2 regions of the Roseovarius halophilus (ex Wu et al. 2025) genome follow, and region 2 is predicted to be linked to the other one. Evidence: riboswitches for the same ligand, from Rfam matches in the RefSeq annotation. Region 2 holds a riboswitch; the other holds the start of a gene.
What was found. Region 2 has a riboswitch for S-adenosylmethionine ahead of metZ (O-succinylhomoserine sulfhydrylase). Riboswitches for the same ligand answer to the same signal wherever they lie in the genome.

Region 1: another riboswitch for S-adenosylmethionine. It lies ahead of ACH107_RS26125 (aminotransferase class V-fold PLP-dependent enzyme); the one in region 2 lies ahead of metZ (O-succinylhomoserine sulfhydrylase).

The regions. Positions count from the first base shown of each region.
Region 1 covers NZ_JBKOTX010000193.1:1,295-10,249, forward strand. Annotated here, with positions in the region: gene ACH107_RS26110 (EamA family transporter) at 18-920, shown strand; gene ACH107_RS26115 (inner membrane-spanning protein YciB) at 930-1,535, shown strand; gene ACH107_RS26120 (serine aminopeptidase domain-containing protein) at 1,505-2,410, opposite strand; SAM riboswitch at 2,530-2,607, shown strand; gene ACH107_RS26125 (aminotransferase class V-fold PLP-dependent enzyme) at 2,660-3,838, shown strand; gene ACH107_RS26130 (GNAT family N-acetyltransferase) at 3,838-4,383, shown strand; gene folE2 (GTP cyclohydrolase FolE2) at 4,571-5,674, shown strand; gene ACH107_RS26140 (TrkH family potassium uptake protein) at 5,735-7,183, shown strand; gene ACH107_RS26145 (SOS response-associated peptidase) at 7,260-7,928, shown strand; gene ACH107_RS26150 (AMP-binding protein) at 7,963-8,604, opposite strand; partial or broken gene ACH107_RS26155 (Lrp/AsnC family transcriptional regulator) at 8,701-8,955, opposite strand, start outside.
Region 2 covers NZ_JBKOTX010000310.1:161-4,405, forward strand. Annotated here, with positions in the region: gene metZ (O-succinylhomoserine sulfhydrylase) at 371-1,552, opposite strand; SAM riboswitch at 1,611-1,688, opposite strand; gene ACH107_RS30255 (inner membrane-spanning protein YciB) at 1,785-2,390, opposite strand; gene ACH107_RS30260 (EamA family transporter) at 2,403-3,305, opposite strand; gene ftsY (signal recognition particle-docking protein FtsY) at 3,367-4,245, opposite strand, start outside.

The DNA of each region.
Region 1 (8,955 bases), on a different contig from region 2:
GATCCGACCCGAGCAGCGTGAGCGACTGGATCCTCTCCATCGCCGGAACGCCGCAGGGGGCGCTCTGGGCCTCGCTGCTGGCGCTTGTATCGGCGCTGGCGCATGCGGGCTTTGGTGCCTTGCAGAAAGGCCGCCACGACCCCTGGCTGATGCGCGGGGCCATCGACGGCTGGCTGGTGGTGATCTCGGCCCCCGTGGCGCTGTTCCTGGTGCCCTGGCCCACGCCGCAGACCTTCGCCATCCTAGCCGGGGCACTTGGCGTGCATTTCCTGTACAAGCTGGCCGTGGCGCTGGCCTACGAGCGGGCCGCCTATACGGTGGTCTACCCGGTGATCCGGGGCACCGGGCCGCTGGTGACGGTCTTCGCGGCCAGCCTGCTGTTCGGAGAGCTTTTCACTCCGCTGCAATGGGCGGGCGTGGCCTGTCTGTCGGGGGGCATGGCGTTGCTGGCGCTGCGCAACATGGCCGCCGATGCTGTGGACCCGGCGGGCGCGCGCCGCGGGCTGGTCTGGGCGCTGCTGGGTGGCCTGCTGGTGGCCTTCTACACCGTCTATGACGCCTGGGGCATCCGGCAATCGCCGGACCCGTTCACCTTTTTGGCCTGGTTCTTCTTCATCACTGCGCTGGATTTCCCGGTCCTGGCCTGGGTGCGGTATCGCAGGCTTGGCGCCCCGGGCGGGGTCGGGTCGTTGCTGTGGCGGGGCTTTGCCGGGGCGGCCATCGCCTGGGTCAGCTTCGGCGGGGTCATGCTGGCCACGCGGCTCGACAAGGTGGGCGAGGCGGCGGTCCTGCGCGAAACCTCGACGGTCTGGGCCGCGCTGATCGGCTGGTTCATCCTGGGCGAGACAGTCGGCCCGCGGCGCCTGTTCCTGATGGGATTGATCGCTTTGGGGGCTGTCATCGTGGAATTCGCAGGATAAGAGGGACCCATGGCAGAGAAACAGATCAAACCCTGGGTGAAACAGCTGCTGGAACTGGGCCCGACGCTGGCCTTCTTCCTGCTGTATCTGCGCATCAAGGACGACAGCTTTACCTATGGCGGGACAGAGTATTCCGGGTTCATCGTCGCCACGGTGGCCTTCGTGCCGATCCTGCTGGTGGCCATGGCGGTGCTGTGGCACCTGACGGGCAAGCTCAGCCGGATGCAGATCTTCACCGCCGTCATGGTGATTTTCTTCGGGGCGCTGACGGCCTGGTTCAACGACGAACGCTTCTTCAAGATGAAAACCTCGATCGTCTATGGCACCTTCGCGGCCTTGCTGGGCATCGGGCTGTTGCGCGGGCGCAGCTACCTGGAGTTCGTCATGGGGGAATTCCTGCCCATGGAACACGATGGCTGGATGATCCTGACGCGGCGGCTCTGCGGGCTTTTCATCGCGATGGCCGTGGTCAACGAAGTGATATGGCGCACCATGTCCGACACCACATGGGTCACGATCGAGACCTTCGGCTTCCCGATCGTGCTGTTCCTCTTTCTCTGGTCCCAGATCGTCGGGCTGCAACGCTACCTGATCGAGGAGAAGGGCGAGTGCTGATCGCCCCGCGCCCGCGTCAGCCCAGGCCGCGGAACCGGACGAGGCCGCGGCGGGGGCGTCAGCATCCCGCGCAGTGCGGGAAGGGGTGTGCGGTGGGGCTGCATCAGCAGCGCCCGGTAAAAGCGGAAGACCCCGGGCCGCAGGTAGCCCGACCAGTGGCAGACCGGCACCTTGGGCGGCGCGATGCGATGGCCCATGCGCGCCAGGGCTGCCAGCGTCGCGGGCCGGTCCAGCGCCACGTCAAGCCAGTTGGGCGCACTGAGTCCGGCGGCCACGGTGCGCCCGCCCAGGGGCGCGGCGAGCCGCAGCAAGGCATCGAACAGCAGGTTCTCGCGCCCGGTGACATTGACGAATTCGGCACCCGCGGCGGCGGGCGAGGCGGCCAGAACGGCCTGCGTCTCGCCCCGGAACAGCGCCGCCGAGATCAGGATCAACCGGTCCACCGCGCCGCCGGGCAGGCCGCGCAGTGCCAGCAGTGCCACCCGGGCGCCCAGGGAATGGCCGATCAGGTGCAGCGGCCGCTGCGGGGCCAGCCGCCGGATCGTCGTGATGAGACCTGCCAGGTCGGTCGCGGCGCGCTCGGCCCAAGCCAGCGCCTCCCAGATGTGGCCTCGGGCGGGCCAACCATAGGCGATGGCGAGCCCGGCCCCGCCCTTGAGCCCCAGGTGCCGCGGCCAGCTGACGGCCTTCCAGCAGTCGCGCCGCGGCTCAAGCGACAGGATGTGGCGGTGCGGACATCTGTCGGGATGATCGGGTGAGAACCGAAAGCCATGCAGCATGATCACCACCGGGGCCGCCTCGGGCAGGGCCGCCAGCGCCGTGGCGAGTGCTGCCTCGTCGGGGTGTCGGCCCATGTTGACTGCCAGAAGTGTCATCGGCTGCCCTCAACATCTTGGGTCCATGTGCGGGGTTACCGCTACAGAGGCGTGACAGACCCATGATGTTTCCGTGACAGATGCGGGCGGGATTGACGCCGGGGCGGGCTTGGCCTATCCCGACGTTTAGTGGCGATTTGTTACCGGATTGCGGGCCACTTTAAAGATGCCGCTAAAAGGGTCGATGGGATGCTTGCCCCGATGCCTTTGACCGGTATCGGGGTTTTTTCATGCCTGAAGGAGGGCGAAATGGACAAGTGGACGCGGCGCACGAGGGCCGTCCATTCCGGCACGCGGCGCAGCCAGTATGGCGAGGTGAGCGAGGCGCTCTTTCTCACTCAGGGCTTCGTCTACGACAGCGCCGAGGCCGCCGAGGCCCGGTTTCAGCAGGCGGGCGCGGATGAGTTCATCTATGCCCGCTACGGCAATCCCACGATGCGCATGTTCGAGGACCGTATCGCCGACATGCTGGGCTATGAGGACGCCTTCGCCTGCACCAGCGGCATGGCTGCCGTCAGTGGCGCGCTGACCGCCCTGTTGAAGGCCGGCGATCATGTCGTGTCGTCGCGCGCGCTCTTCGGGTCCTGTCTCTATGTGCTCGAGGATATCCTGGCCCGCTTCGGCGTCGAGGTGACGCTGGTCGATGGCACGGACAATGCTGCCTGGGCTGCGGCGATCCGCCCTGACACGCGGCTGGTCTTCTTCGAGAGCATCTCGAACCCCACGCTCGAGGTCGTGGACATGCCCGAGATCGTGCGCCTGGCCCATGCGCAGGGTGCGCTGGTCGTCGCCGACGATGCCATGGCGACGCCGATCCATTCCTATGCGCTCGACTGCGGCGCCGATATCGCCATTGTCTCGACCACCAAGCACGTGGACGGGCAGGGGCGCATGCTGGGCGGCGTGATCTGCGGCAGCCGCGACCTGATCCGGGGGCCCATCGAGACCTACATGAAGCACACCGGCGGCGCGATGAACCCCTTCACCGCCTGGACCCATCTCAAGGCGCTGGAAACCCTGGACCTGCGGGTGCGGGCGCAGGCCGAAGGCGCGGCGCGGGTGGCCGAGGCGCTGGCGCAGCATCCGGCCGTCGCTTGGCTGCGCTACCCGACCCATGCGGCGCACCCGCAATACGACTTGGCCCGGGCGCTCACTGCGGCGGGCGGCACCGTGCTGGCCTTCGAGGTCCGGGGCGGCAAGGCGGCGGCCTTCCGGGTGCTCAACGCGCTGGAGCTTGTGACGATCTCGAACAATTTCGCCGATGCCAAGTCCATCGCCACCCATCCCGCGACCACCACGCATAAGCGTCTGCCGCAGGATCAGAAAGAGGCGCTGGGCATAAGCGACGGGCTGCTGCGGCTCTCCATCGGGCTGGAGGACCCAGCTGATCTGATCGCCGATCTGACAGCGGCGCTGGAGCTTGCCTGATGTGGATTCGCGATGCCCGACTCGAGGAAGCGGCGGCTCTGGCCGAGGTTTTCTGGCGCGCCGTGCGCGAGGGCTCCAGCCCCTATCCCGAGGCGGCCCGCGCCGCCTGGGCGCCCGAGCCGCCGTCAGCGCATGACTTCGCTGCGCGGCTGGAGGGGCTGGAAACCGTCGTGGCCGAGGCCGCGGGGATCACCGGATTCATGGCGATGGACGCTGGCGGGTATCTGGACATGGCCTTCGTGCTGCCCGCGCAGCGCGGGCAGGGTGTCGCCGATCAACTCCTTGCGGTGCTGGAAAGCCGGGCCCGGGCGCGGCGGCTGCCGCTGCTGACAACCCGCGCCAGCCTGATGGCGCGATCCTTCTTTGCCCGCCAGGGGTGGCAGGTGGTTGCCCCCGACCCGGTGACCCGGGCGGGCGTGGTGCTGGACCGGTTCGAGATGCGAAAACCATTGGCCGCCAGCCTGGGCGAAAAAGGCCGCGCGGCCGAGGCCGGAGCAAGGATTTTCGACAATCCTTGGCCGGGCAGTCTGGCAACCGCCCGGTAGACGCCGCGTCTCCGCAAGCGCCGTCGACGGCGCTTGACCCGGGAGAGGTGCCGTCGGATCATCCGGGCAGCGTAGGTCGCCTTGTTGATCCGGTCGTGTCGCAAACCCGTATTGTAAAGGCACTATCTGGAAAGTCAGCGTGTTCGTCCCATGTTAAGGGAAAGCGCGTGCATCTGAAGAGGCCGACATGAACCTGCATTCCAAGGACCTGACCCGCGAGTTGACCCGCGAGGACGCAGCCGAGGCGCTGGCGCTGCTGCGCCGCTGGGCCGAAGGGGCCAGCGACGCCGAGGCGGCCGACCTCGATCCCCTCGTGTCGCGCCTGATCCCCGGGGGCGAGGTGTCGAACTACCCGGCCCTGGCCCGTGCCTACCCGCAGGAATTCCGCGTGGACGAGGCCTACAAGGCCAGCATGCCCGATCTTCAGAACGGCCCGGCCAGCATTATCCGTGGCGCCCGCCGGGCGATCCAGCATGTCGGCATCTCGAATTTCCGACTGCCGATCCGCTTTCACACCCGCGACAACGGCGATCTGACGCTCGAGACCAGCGTCACCGGAACCGTCAGCCTGGAGGCCGAAAAAAAGGGCATCAACATGTCCCGCATCATGCGAACCTTCTACGAGCATGCCGAGGAGACCTTTTCCTTCGAGGTGGTCGAACGGGCCCTGGACGCCTACAAGTCCGATCTCGAAAGCTTCGACGCCCGCATCGAGATGCGCTTTTCCTTCCCTGTGAAGGTCGGTTCGCTGCGCTCGGGCCTGTCGGGCTATCAGTATTACGACATCGCGCTCGAGGTGGTGGAGACCGATGGCCTGCGCCGCCGGATGATGCACCTCGACTATGTCTATTCCTCGACCTGTCCCTGTTCGCTGGAGCTGTCCGAACACGCCCGGCAGTATCGCGGCCAGCTGGCCACGCCGCATTCCCAAAGGTCGGTCGCGCGCGTCTCGGTCGAGGTGGACGCCGATGCCCCCTGCCTGTGGTTCGAGGACCTGATCGAACTGTGCCGCAGCGCGGTGCCCACCGAGACCCAGGTCATGGTCAAGCGCGAGGACGAACAGGCCTTTGCCGAGCTCAACGCCGCCAATCCGATCTTCGTCGAGGATGCCGCGCGGCTGTTTTCCGAGGCGCTCCAAGGGGATGCGCGCATCGGTGATTTCCGCGTGATCGCCAGCCACCAGGAATCCCTGCATTCGCACGATGCGGTCAGCGTGCTGACCGAAGGCCCGACCTTCGAGGCCGAGAGCCTGGACCCCAAGCTGTTTTCCACCCTGATCCACGCGCGCTGACCACGCGCGCGCCGCGCGGGCGCTTGACTATTTCGACACGGCGGGCCAACGCTTTCGCCCATGTTGGACCTGCGCCCCGTGGGATATGTCATCGGCCTTCTCGTGGCGGCGCTGGGTGTCACGATGCTGGCGCCGCTGCTCGCCGATCTCGTCGGCGGCACGGGTGCGCCGCTGGCCTTTCTGGAATCCGGGCTGCTGACCATCGCCATCGGCGGCATGATCGCGATGGCCTGCCGGAACGGTCTGTCCGACCGGCTGACCGTGCGCGATGCCTTCCTGCTGGCATCGGGCACATGGTTCGTGCTGCCGCTTTTCGGGACGCTTCCCTTCATCCTGGGCGAAACCGAACTGTCGCTGACCGATGCCTTCTTCGAGTCCATGTCCGGCATGACCACAACCGGGTCGACCGTCATCAGTGGCCTAGATGACCGGGGATATGGAATCCTGTTGTGGCGCGCCATCCTGCAATGGCTGGGCGGGGTCGGTATCGTCGTGGTGGCGATGATCTTCCTGCCCGTCATGCGCGTTGGCGGGATGCAGTTCTTCCAGAGCGAGGGGTTCGACACGCTGGGAAAGGCGCTGCCGCGGGCCATCGACATCTCGGTGGGGCTTATCAATGTCTACCTGGTGCTGACCATCGCCGCGGTCATCGCCTATGTGGTGCTGGGCATGTCCATCTTCGATGCCGTCGCCCATGCCCTGACGACGGTCTCGACCGGCGGTTTTTCCACCACCGACAAGTCCATCGGCGGCTTTCCTCCGGCGGTGCAATATGCCTCGGTGATCTTCATGATCCTGGCCAGCATCCCGTTCATCCGGATGTTCCAGCTGGCCATCGGCCAGCCCGGCCCGATCCTGCGCGATCCGCAAATTCGCACCTATCTGATCTGGCTGGCCTATGCCACGGCCCTGGTGGTGATCTACCGCGCCCTGCGCGAGGACACACCCTTCGAGGAAGTGCTGCGGTTCAGCCTGGTCAACATCGTATCCTTCTTTTCCGGCACGGGCTACGGCACCGGCGACGTCACGACGTGGGGGCCGTTTGCCTTCATGGTGCTGTTCATGGTCGGCGCCATCGGCGGCTGCACAGGCTCGACCGGGTGCTCGATCAAGGTGTTCCGCTATCAGATCCTGCTGCGCAGCCTGCTGGTGAGCATCCGCAAGGTCCACTCGCCCAACCGCGTCGCGCGCATCTCCTACGGCGGGCAGCCGGTCGAGACGAATGTCCTCGATTCCGTCATCCTCATGTTCACCGTCTTCATGGTGACATTCTTCCTGTTGATTGTCGGCCTGTCCATGACGGGGCTGTCGTTTCTGTCGTCGGTCACCGCGGCCTGGACGGCGATCTTCAACGTCGGTCCCGCCTTCGGGTCGATCATCACCGACTCGGGGTCGCTGGAAAGATTGCCCGAGGCGGCAAAATGGCAGATGATCTTCGGCATGTACCTGGGGCGTCTTGAGATCGTCTCGGTGATCGTGGTCTTGCTGCCCCGTTTCTGGAGGGCCTGATGCACCCTCCCCGGTTCGATCTGGCGGGGCGCCGCACCGGCGCGGTGCCGCACGTCGGCAAGAAAGGGTAAGCACGATGTGCGGACGCATGGCCCTGACCCTGCCCCACGCGGCGATGGCTCAGGTCTTCGACGCCACCCCGGCCAATGACCTTCCGGCGGTGCCCGATTACAATGTCTGCCCCACCACGCAGATCGCAACCGTGACCAGCGACGCGGGCACGTGGCACCTGCGGCCCATGCGCTGGGGCTTTGTGCCGCATTGGTACAAGGCGCTGAGTGATGGCCCGCTGCTGATCAACGCCCGCGCCGAGACCATCGCCGAGAAACCCGCCTTTCGCGCCGCCTGCCGGGACCGGCGCTGCCTTGTCCCGGCCAGCGGCTTTTACGAATGGACCCGCCTTGAAGACGGCACCCGGCTGCCCTGGTACATCACTCGCCGCGACGGCGCGCCGCTGGCCTTTGCCGGCATCTGGCAGGATTGGGAAAAAGACGGCGCGGTGTGGACGACCTGCGCTATCGTGACCACCGGGGCGAATGACGCCATGTCCAAAATCCACCACCGCATCCCGGTGATCCTGGAGGCCGCGGACTTGCCGCTCTGGCTGGGCGAGGCGGGCAAGGGGGCCGCGAGGCTGATGCAGGCCCCGGGCGAGGACGTGCTTGACTTTCACCGGGTCAGCCGCGCCGTGAATTCCAATCGCGCCAGCGGGCCTGAGCTGATCGCGCCGATCGACGAGGACTGACCGCGCCGGTTTGCGTTCCATGTCGCCGGTCAGGTCACGGGCCAGGCGGCATCCAAAGGTCGGCCAGCCCGCGCGCCCGGGCCAACTCGGCGCGGTGGGTCACCACATGGGGCACGCCGGCGGTGACGCACAGGGCGGCCGCATCCTCGGGCCCGCGCGCCGCGACCGGGGCCACGTCCTCCTGCCCCGCCATGAGGTCCAGGAACGATCCGCCCGCGCCCTGCGCGGACAAGGTCAGGATCGGGCAGTCCCCCGCCAGCGCCGGTTCCGAGGCCGGATCGCAGATCAGCAGCGCCGCGCCACTGGCCGCGCGGACCTGGTCGACCTCTGCGGGGCCATGGGCAGGGTTCAGCGGCAGGTAGACGACCCCGGCCTGCACCGCCCCAGCACAAAGCGCCAGCGCCGTGGGTGACTTGCCGACCTGCACCACCACAACGTCGCCCGCGCCCAGACCGGCGGCGGCATAGGCATTTGCGGCCCGCGCTGCCAGCCGCAGGAACTTGGCATGGCCGATCCGGCGTCCCTGCCAGGAAAGCAGGGGCGCGGTGCTGTCCATATGCGGCGCGAAAAGCGCATCATAAAGCATGTTGGGCGCCCTGTCGGGCGGCGGGTCATCCCCTGCGGTGCCATGCAGGTGGCAGCCGCAGTCGGGCGGGTGATCGGTGTGGTCGTGCATCGCCGCATCCTTGCCCGGGCCAGCGGCAGGGGACAATGCCGAATGCGTCACCGCACAGCGGCCTTGCATTGGGTGGCAGGGTCCCGCGCGCCATGGCTAGATCGGCCCCGGCCTGCGGTCCTCGGACAAAAGCACATTGGCCTCCAGGTCGCCGACGCCCGGCAGGGTCATGATCCGCCGCCGCAGCACCCGTTCGAAATCCGACAGGTCGCGGGCGACGACGCGCAGCCGGTAGTCATACATGCCCAGCACATGCTCGACCAGTTGCACCTCGGGGATCGCGGTCACGGCGCGTTCGAAATCCTCCAGGCTGACGCGGCCCTTGGTGGCCAGCTTGACCCCGAGAAAGAC
Region 2 (4,245 bases):
CAGCCTACTATATCGTGCTGCACGAGTATGTCTCGGAACAGCGCTCACTTGACGGCGTCAAAAAGCTGTTCTTTTCCAACGAGTGGAAGCTGTAGGATGTGGGCTTTTTACCCCACACCTTCTAAACGCCCCCTATTGAAAACATTGGATTTTTTCTGCGCCAATGCGCCGCCACAAAGGCGAAATCGCCCATTTCCCGCCAAAAAGTATCAAACCCATTGAAATCGCCCTATCGCAAGACACTGAAAACAAACACAAAAATTTTCCGCAGGTATCAAACCGAGTGAAAGCGCTCACCTGCCGGCGGCGTCCGGGCCACCTGCGCGATACCGATGCGTTGCCGACGCGATGCCGCGGGCGCCTTGCGGGGTCAGACCGCGTCCAGCGCCCGGGTCAGGTCCGCCAGCAGATCCGCCGGGTCCTCGATCCCCACGCTCAACCGCACCAATCCCGGCGTGATGCCGAGCGCGTCCTTCGTCTCCTCCGGCAAGCGCTGATGCGTCGTTGTCGCCGGGTGCGTGATGATCGATTTGGCATCGCCCAGATTGTTGGAAATCAGCACGATCTTCAGCGCGTTCAGGAACCGGAACGCCGCCGCCTGCCCGCCCTTGATATCCAGCGCGATGACGGTACCGCCCCGGCGCATTTGCCGCTGGACCAGCGCATTCTGCGGATGCCCCGGCAGGCCCGGGTAAATCACCCGGTCCAGTTTTTCGTGGCCGTCCAATGCCTTGGCGATTGTTTCGGCGCCGTCTGTCTGCGCCCGCACCCGCAGGTCGAGCGTTTCCAGCCCCTTGAGCATCACCCACGCCGTGAACGGCGACATCGAGCCGCCGGTGTGTTTCATGTAGGGTTCCACCGTCTTGCGGATGAACTCCGTACGGCCCAGTATCACACCGCCCAGCGTCCGGCCCTGCCCGTCGATATGCTTGGTGGCCGAATACACCACGACATCAGCGCCCAGCGATATTGCCCGCGAAAACACCGGCGTGGCGAAAACATTGTCCACGATCACGGTAGCCCCGACGGCATGGGCAATCTCGGCCACCGCGCCCACGTCCACCACCTCCAGCGTCGGATTGGCCACGGTTTCGAAGAACACGGCCCGCGTATCCGCGCGCACCGCCTCTTGCCAGGCCGCCAGGTCGGTGCCGTCGACGAAGGTGACCTCGACCCCGAAACGGGTCAGTACTTCCTCGAGGACATACAGGCAGGACCCGAAGAGCGCGCGGGCGCTGACCACGTGGTCGCCGGCTTTCAGCATCGACGTCAGCGCGCCGCTCACCGCCGCCATGCCGCTGGCGGTGGCAAACGCGTCCTCCGCGCCTTCGAGCCCGGCGATGCGGTCCTCGAACATGGCGACCGTGGGGTTGCCGTAGCGGGCATAGATGAACTCGTCCGGCCCTGCCCCGAGGAATCGTGCCTGAGCGGCCTCCGCGCTGTCATAGACGAACCCCTGGGTGAGGTAGATCGCTTCGCTGACCTCGCCCCATTGGCTGCGACGGCTGCCGCCATGCACCAGTTTCGTGCGCGCGTTCCAATCCTGTGTCATGCCAGTCCTCCGGGCCCCGAGGCCCATGAAAAAACCCCCGACGCGGCCAAGCGAAAGGGGGCTTTCGAACCTTGCCACTTTAGCGGTCTTGTTTAACGTGGCCCGCAATCGGGAACAAATCGCCACGCCATCAGTCTTGCCCCAAGAAAGCGCGCGGGTCAACACCGGTGCGCAGCCCGACCGTTGGCTGCCCCGGCAAGGGTCAACGGCCCGGCCGCCGGCGACGGGTCGATCAGTCCCCGTCGCTTTCCTGCGTGCTGTAATCGCGGAAAAGCCGGCCCTGCGTCATGAAGAAAAGAAAGATCGCCGCCGTCAGGCCGAAGGTCTTGAAATAGACCCATGCCTCCTCGCTCTGGGTGCGCCAGATCACCTCGTTGAGCACCGCCAGCCCGAGAAAGAACAGCGTAAGGCGCCGTGTCAGGATCATCCATCCTTCGTCACTGAGCGGCATAAGGCCTTCCATGACATATTGCAGGTAGGATCGGCCCCGCAGCAGGCCAAAACCAAGCAAGCCGCCGAAAATCAGGTAGATGATCGTCGGCTTCATCTTGAAGAAACGCGGATCGTTGAACCAGACGCTGAGACCGCCGAAGATCACGATCAGCACCGCCGTCAGCACCTGCATCCGCGAAAGATGCCCGGTCAGGCGCCAGAGGATCCCGATCGAAACAAGGAACACCGGGATGAAGCCCGCCGTGACCACGATGAAACCGTCATAGCCCGTGCCCCCGATGGAGAAGACCCGGTCCTTCAAAAGCAGGTAGGCCACGAAAAAGGCAATCACCGGCCCCAGTTCCAGCGCCGTCTTCACGGCGGGTTTCACCTGTTTGTCACGCATCGTTTTCCTTCCTCATCCGCCAGCCTCAACTATCACGGCGCCGGCGGCGATCAAAGCCATCAACGCAATCCGACGCGGTCCCACCGTCTCGCGCAGAACCAACCACCCGATAAGCGCCGCGAACACGGTCGAGGTTTCGCGCAGCACCGCCGCCTCGCCCACCTTGTCCAGCCGCGTCGCCATCATCACGGCCCCGAACGAGCCGAAGGCCACAAGCCCCCCGGCAAGCCCGCGCAGCATCAACGGCCCGGGCGCGGGCCGGACAGGCAGGTTGCGCCAGCGCAGCCACGCGAAAGGCGGCAACGCCAGCCCGTCGATCAGGAAGAACCACGCCAGAAAGGTGAAGGGATCAACGGCGGCCCGGATCCCGTAGGCGTCATAGGTTGTGTAAAGCGCCACGAACAGCCCGGTCACCACCGCCAGCCCGAGCGCCAGCGGCATCGTCTCGCGGTCCAGCGTGATGGTGCGCAGGTTATAGACGGCCAGCCCGTAAATCCCGGCCAGCAGCACGCCCACGCCCAGCCACTGCGTGACGGTGAACACTTCCCCGAACAGCAAGTAGGCACCGATCACCGTGAAAAGCGGCCCTGTCCCGCGCACCACCGGGTAGACGACCGTGTAGGCGCCCTTGGTATAGGCCATCGCCTGCAGGATCTTGTAGCCCAGATGGATCACGAAGACGCCGACGAAAATGGGCCACATGTGTGCCCCCGGCCACGGCACGACGAATAGCGCGAAGGGCGCGGCCATCAGCGCGTAACTCGCATCTATCGCGCCCCGGCTCAGCCACGGGTCGTACCGCCCCTTCTGAAGCGCCCCGAACGCCGCGTGCAGCAACGCCGCGAGCAATGCCAGCCCGAGAGCCAGCCGATGCCCCGCCTCGGTGCCCTCCAGCGAGATCAGCCAATCGCTCATGGGCCACCCGGGGCCGCGTGGCAAGCCCGCTTGCCGCCCCCGGACGACACGGTAACGGGCATCATCCGGCGGCAAGCCCGGTCAGCGCGGCAGAGAATTCCTCGGGGTCGAACGGGGCCAGGTCATCGATCTGCTCGCCCACGCCGATGGCGTGGATCGGCAGGCCGAACCGATCGGCCAGCGCCACCAGAACACCGCCCTTGGCCGTGCCGTCCAGCTTGGTCATCACCAGCCCCGACACATCGGCCAGTTTCTGGAACGTCTCGACCTGGCTCAGCGCGTTCTGCCCGGTCGTCGCGTCGAGCACGAGCAACGTGTTGTGCGGTGCTGTTTCATCCTTCTTGCGGATCACGCGCACGATCTTGGCCAGTTCCTCCATCAGGTCCTGCCGGTTCTGCAGCCGCCCGGCCGTGTCGATCATCAACAGGTCCGCCCCGTCGCGCTGCGCCTTTTCCATGGAGTCGAAGGCAAGGCTCGCCGGGTCCGACCCCTCGGGCGCGGTCAGGACAGGCACGCCGGCCCGGTCGCCCCAGATTTGCAGCTGCTCCACGGCGGCGGCGCGAAACGTGTCACCGGCCGCGATCACCACCTGTTTGCCCGCCGCCTTGAACTGGCTGGCCAGCTTGCCGATGGTCGTGGTCTTGCCCGACCCGTTGACGCCCACCACCAGCACCACCTGCGGCCGCTTGGGATAGATCGGTAGCGGGCGCGCCACAGGTTCCATGATCCGCGCGATCTCGCGCGAAAGAAGCTCCTTGATCTCTTGGGTCGAGAGCCGCTTGCCCATGCGCCCCTCCGCCATGTTCGCCGTCACGCGAAGCGCCGTGTCCACCCCCATGTCGGCGGTGATGAGCAGCTCCTCCAGTTGCTCCAGCATGTCGTCATCCAGAACGCGGCGCGGCACGGCCTTGCCGTCACCGCGCCCCAGCAGCCGGCCCAG